DNA from 2 places in the Vibrio sp. 704 genome. Region 2 is predicted to be linked to the other one. Evidence: predicted binding sites of a transcription regulator. Region 2 holds the regulator's gene; the other holds the start of a gene.

Region 1 (3,232 bases), on a different contig from region 2:
ATCAGCGACGGTAATGGCACTATCACGCTGCGCTTTTTCAACTTTACCGCAGCCATGAAGAACAATTTCACGCAAGGTAAGTTAGTACATGCTTACGGTGAAATTAAGCGCGGTGGCATGGGTTTGGAAATTGTTCATCCTGACTACAAGTTTTACGTTAGCGAGCAAAAGCCCGATGTAGAACAGAGCTTAACCCCTGTTTATCCCACCACCGATGGTTTACGTCAAATCACATTGCGCAACCTTACCGAACAAGCTTTAGCCCTGCTTGATAAAACCGCAGTGCAGGAATTACTTCCAGCTGGGTTGTATGACCATCAAATCACGATGTCGCAAGCGCTGCACACCATTCATCGCCCACCACCAACCATTAATTTAGATGAGTTTGACGAAGGCAAACATCCTGCCCAAATCCGCTTGATCATGGAAGAATTGCTCGCACAAAACTTATCGATGCTGGCGGTGCGTAGCAAAGGTCAGAAGGATTCAGCGCTACCTCTCGGTCCTTGTCATAAACTAAAAACGCAGCTTTTAGCCCAACTGCCTTTCTCTCCTACAAACGCTCAAACCCGAGTAGTACAAGAGATTGAAGCCGATCTAGAAAAACCGCATCCAATGATGCGATTAGTGCAAGGCGATGTTGGTTCGGGGAAAACATTGGTTGCCGCTTTGGCCGCTGTTAGAGCCATTGAGCATGGCCATCAGGTGGCACTCATGGCGCCAACCGAACTATTGGCCGAGCAACACGCTATCAACTTCGCAAACTGGTTTGAAACAATGGGCATTCAAGTCGGTTGGTTAGCGGGCAAACTCAAAGGTAAGGCAAAGGAAGCCGAGCTGGCTCGTATTGCCAGTGGTGAAGCGCAAATGGTAGTGGGTACTCACGCGCTATTCCAAGAGCACGTTGAATTTCATCACCTTGCTTTGGTCATCATTGATGAACAGCACCGCTTCGGTGTCCATCAGCGATTAGAATTGCGTGAAAAAGGCGCAAAACAAGGCGCCTATCCACATCAGCTCATCATGACAGCAACGCCGATTCCGCGAACGTTAGCCATGACTGCTTATGCTGACTTAGAAACGTCGGTGATTGATGAGTTACCGCCAGGTCGAACACCAATCCAGACTGTCGCGATTCCAGATACCAAACGCAATGATATCGTCGAACGTGTCCGAAATGCCTGCTTAAACGAAGGCAAGCAGGCATATTGGGTGTGTACCCTGATTGATGAGTCGGAAGTATTAGAAGCGCAAGCCGCGGCAGATACCGCAGAAGAGCTTCAACGTAAGCTACCGGACGTAAAAATTGGTCTAGTACACGGACGAATGAAACCGGCAGAGAAACAAGCGGTGATGCAAGATTTCAAAGACAATAAACTGCATTTGCTGGTCGCAACGACAGTGATTGAAGTTGGTGTGGATGTGCCAAACTCTAGCTTGATGATCATAGAAAACCCTGAACGTCTTGGTTTGGCACAATTACACCAGTTAAGAGGTCGCGTGGGCCGAGGTTCCGTTGCTAGCCATTGTGTGCTGCTGTACCACTCTCCGCTGTCAAAAACCGCGCAAAAACGTCTCGGAGTACTACGTGAAAGTAACGATGGCTTCGTCATTGCGCAGAAAGACCTAGAAATTCGCGGCCCTGGAGAACTATTGGGTACAAAGCAGACAGGTCTTGCTGATTTCAAAATCGCAGACTTAGTTCGAGATCAACGCCTGATTCCCGAAGTTCAGCGTATTGCGCGTCATATTCATGACAATTACCCGACTAACGCAACAGCGATTATCGATCGCTGGTTGGGTGAGCGGGATATTTACTCCAAAGCGTAATGATTGAAAGCGAGCCAAATGGCTCGTTTTTTAATACGCCAAAAGCAAACGTTTGCTTTTTGAGAAAATCTCTCTATAATCGCGCACAAAATTTTTAAGTGTGTTAGATCACACTCCACCAACCTGAGTTGACTCTGATTAACAGCAATCACAGGTAACGACGTCAACTCCACCCTGCTCTCCCATTCAGCGAGAACTAGGGAAATATTGCGACTAGCGAGACAAACAATGACAACTTCAAACCGATCTTCGGAACTGGTCTATCAACTCAACGATCGACCACCTTTGCCTCAAACCATTTTTGCCGCACTTCAGCACTTATTGGCGATGTTCGTCGCGGTTATCACTCCGTCACTGATCATCTGTCAGTCTTTGGGTGTACCAGCAGACCAAACGAATACCATCATCAGCATGTCTTTGTTTGCGTCAGGCGTGTCTTCGTTTATTCAAATTCGCACCGTTGGCCCAATTGGCTCTGGTTTGCTCTCTGTTCAAGGCACCAGCTTTAACTTTTTAGGTCCTATTATTGGTGCAGGCCTATCGCTGAAAGCCGGTGGAGCAGACATCAGTACCATGATGGCTGCCATTTTTGGTACGATTTTAGTCGCATCATTTGCAGAAATTTTTCTATCTCGCGTGTTGGAGCATGCCCGCCGAATCATCACTCCGCTTGTTTCAGGCATCGTCGTCACTCTTATCGGTCTCACACTGATTCAAGTCGGCTTAGTATCAATGGGCGGTGGCTACGCAGCATTAAATGAAGGAACCTTCGGCAGCTTAGACAAACTTGCTCTGGCTGGGACGGTACTTGGATTAATTGTGATTTTAAACCGCTCGAAAAACCCATACATCCGTGTGGCTTCAATCGTGATTGCGATGCTAGTGGGCTACATCATGGCGTATTTTATGGGGATGGTAGATACTTCTCAGCTAGGCGCAACCGAGATCGTAGCACTGCCCGTACCAATGCAATATGGCTTATCGTTTGACTGGTCTCTGTTCATTCCGCTGGTACTGATTTTCTTTATTACCGCACTAGAAGCCATCGGTGATATTACCGCAACATCTGAAGTGTCTGGTGAGCCAGTAAAAGGCCCAGTGTACATGAAACGCATTAAGGGCGGTGTGTTAGCAGACGGCTTAAACTCTGCAATCGCAGCCGTTTTCAACAGCTTCCCGAACTCAACGTTTAGCCAGAATAACGGCATCATCATGCTAACAGGAGTCGCGAGCCGCTACGTGGGTTACTTTATTTCTGGCATGTTAGTGATTCTTGGCTTGTTTCCTGGCGTCGCTAGCTTTGTTCAGCTGATTCCTGAGCCAGTACTTGGCGGCGCAACAATTGTCATGTTTGGTACGATTGCTGCCGCTGGTGTACGTATTATCTCTCGTGTTGAGCTCG
Region 2 (3,232 bases):
TTATAAACGTAAGGCTTTAGCCCTTGTTTCTCGAAGTCAGATGAAGTTTTTTGGTCTGCTCTGATATGAAGCTGATTGTTTACCACTAGTGCAAACATTGTTTCATCAGCGAATAGTCCGAAGCCACCAAACATTGAGCGCGACTTGATATTACCAAGTGCCTCAAATAGCTTCATAGAGTCTTTGAGTATCGGTTTATCCATGTTTTGTTATCTCGGTGTAATTAATATTACGCCACCAAAAGTCAGGTCCGAGAGAGTAGCAAACATGCGTAAAAACAATGTCATTACAGAGTAAAGTCATTGCTTACACACTTGCCATCGGTAACCCCGCTACCTTCCATATCGTAATATGGTTCAGGCCGGAGGCTTTGCGTCCCACTCTTTCGAATGGTTTGCCCTGTGCGTGACACAATGAGCATACTTCTTATATTGAATTAACATCACGGTTTAGCGTTAAAAGTGTGATTTCGGTTCAATAAAAATGATAGGTTGAATGCTCTATTTTGCATATGGAAAGGTGCAAATTGGCCTTTGAAAAGGAGTTCTTAATATATATTACATTTATATAAAACAGGGAGTTAACGTTAGTCAATTGTTATTAGAGTGGTGTGAAGTATTAGAGAATGCTTAATTTTTCCAAAAAAATAAGCGCCCCTGTAGAGCGCTTATTTAACACGGTTAAATACAGTGAAATTTAGTTCATTTTTTTCACAGTATTTCGAATTACAAGCTCAGGTTGCATTTCGAAAATTCGTTTTTCGTGTTCTTTATCTTTGATACGCTCAAGTAGAATTTCGAATGCATTTTTACCAACACGACGTTTAGGTTGGTGGATAGTCGTTAGCGGTGGAGAGAAGTATTCTGCAAGCTCGATGTTGTCGTAGCCGATCACTGAAATATCTTCAGGAATTTTGATCCCGTTTTGTTGCAAGCGGCTCATTAGGCCGAGAGCCATTGTGTCGTTAAAACAGAATACCGCCGTCGGGCGCTTGTCCATTGCGGTAATTTTATCTGCAACTAATACGGCCGTATCACATTCAAAGTTACCTTCAAGGATCCAGTCTTCATTTACAGCTAGGTTCGCTTCGCTCATTGCGCGACGGAAACCTGCAATGCGCTCTTGGCAAGCAAGCTTTTCAAAATGACCGCTTAGACAAGCGATATCCGTATGACCATTGTCAATCAGATGTTTGGTTGCAATGTAGCCACCTTCTTCTGAGTTATCCATGATCTTGTCTGCTTGTGAGCTCTCTGGGCCCCAATCCATGACCACTTTAGGAATGTCCGCATGACGGTCAAGCATCTCTTTTAGTTCTTCGGTTAAGTCAGAACACATCACTAGGATGCCATCAACGCGCTTTTCAGCCAGCATACGAATGTAATCGCGTTGTTTTTCGTAAATCCCGCCTGTGTTACATAAAATCAGAGTATAGCCTTGGCGGTAACAGTAGCTCTCAACGCCATCAATCACTTCTGAGAAAAATAGGTTAGTTGATTGAGTTACTAACATGCCAATCGTACGAGTTGAGTTGCATTTTAGGCTGCGTGCAACGGCACTTGGCGCGTAATTCAGCTCGTCAACGGCTTTCATTACTTTTTCTTGCGTTGCTTCTGCAACGAAACGCGTTTTATTGATAACGTGCGAAACTGTCGTAGTGGAAACGCCGGCTAAGCGAGCAACGTCTTTTATCGTGGCCATAAATGGTGTCCTGTATCGAGCTACTGAAATATGTCGTATTGGATGTACCTGATGCTCTAATGGTTTCACACCTAGCAATATAAAATTGGCGCTAAGTGTCTCGGCAGCGGTTGATCCAAGTGCGACAAAAGGGTACGTAGCAGCATCGGTCGATGAATTTTATCTTTTTTCTATCTGATGAGAAATTGCCATCAACCTGTTAAGAAAACACAAAAACCGCTATATTTCAGCGGTTTACATATAAATCATATTTAATCGTTTGCGCTCACATTTTAGCCCTATGTGGACTGACTAGCAATGTTTTCAGCAAGAGATTTGTGTATTTGAAGTCACATTTTGACTGCTAAATAACCAAGCGTCTTTGCGCTAAGTTAAGGCAAACGAATATTATACCCAAGTTACTTACAATTGGTCACTTTCAGGCATACAGGAAGCCCGATAGGCAGGCTCCCTAAAAATAGGCGGCAATTATTCACCAAGAAGGTAGGCGCTGTCTAGTTTACAAAATGCAACTAATAGTTTCGCGACACTCGAGTAAAATCCAAATTCGTCGAATTTTTTACATTTGTCTGAAAACTGAGGTAACCAAGACATCAATTGTTGCTGGATAAAGTCGTTTTGTTTAACGAAGGCTTCTTCCATGTGTTTTTCTTGTTCAAGCTCGTTTGAGCGGATAATCATGTTCCCGAGAAAGTCGAGCTCAACGGCTAAGTGATCCGCAGGTTCCTTTAGGTTTTCGTCTACTTGAACGCCAAATTCAGCCATCAACTTTTCCATTTCCTCAGCTGGCTTGTCATTCAGTAAACCTGATTCACCAATGTACATGGATGCGTAAGGAAGAGCGCCGTATTTTTCTGTCTTCAAAAACAGTTCACAAAAGTCAGCTGCAAGCTCTAGTTGTGCATCTTCACGATCTTGTAACCGATTCAATGCATCAACTAGGCTATCAACAGCTGGTTTCAGCGACTCATTTTCACCTAAACCTGCGAGAAAACTGCGAATTTCAACACTGTGATAGGCTTCCAATTCTTTCTCTGTTAGTTCTTTTGCGAACAAGCTCGAAAACCACCAGTAAATTTCAGCGCGTTTTTCATTAAAAGCTTTCACTTCTTGCATTTTGGGCTCCTGAATGATGCTTCAAGTCATGCATCACAAAGTCAATTAGGGATATCCCCTAAGTGTAATCAATTAAAATGAATAGCAGTAACTATAATTGTTGTGTTTTATGGTCAAAAATGACCGTTTATTAATAGCAATGGGCAAGCTTGTTTTGAATCAATAAAAACGCTAAATCTTGCGTTTTAATGTATCTATGACTAGAAATGTTACTAGTTATGAATAGAATACGTCTTGGATAATAAGAAGACAGAAAAGTGGTGTAAATGAGCTATCACGTATTAGTCGTAGAAGATGATGTTGTAACTCGTAGTAAGCTTGCGGGATATTTCCAAAATGAGGGCTACCAAGTCAGCGAAGCAGAGAGTGGCGCAGAAATGCGTGAAGTTTTGCAAGCGGGCGATGTAGACCTGAT

Evidence for each region. The regulator PurR, encoded in region 2, represses purine synthesis genes. The targets are predictions, from matches to a motif close to TNANGNAAACGTTTNCNTNA.
Region 1: the regulator PurR is predicted to act here: its motif matches at 1,871-1,890, upstream of R7R24_RS11705 (uracil-xanthine permease family protein).

The regions. Positions count from the first base shown of each region.
Region 1 covers NZ_JAWOUH010000006.1:213,519-216,750, forward strand. Annotated here, with positions in the region: gene recG (ATP-dependent DNA helicase RecG) at 1-1,830, shown strand, start outside; gene R7R24_RS11705 (uracil-xanthine permease family protein) at 2,059-3,232, shown strand, end outside.
Region 2 covers NZ_JAWOUH010000003.1:95,403-98,634, forward strand. Annotated here, with positions in the region: gene R7R24_RS06465 (TfoX/Sxy family DNA transformation protein) at 1-203, opposite strand, end outside; cyclic di-GMP riboswitch class I at 320-409, opposite strand; gene purR (HTH-type transcriptional repressor PurR) at 697-1,701, opposite strand; gene torD (molecular chaperone TorD) at 2,170-2,817, opposite strand; gene torR (two-component system response regulator TorR) at 3,084-3,232, shown strand, end outside.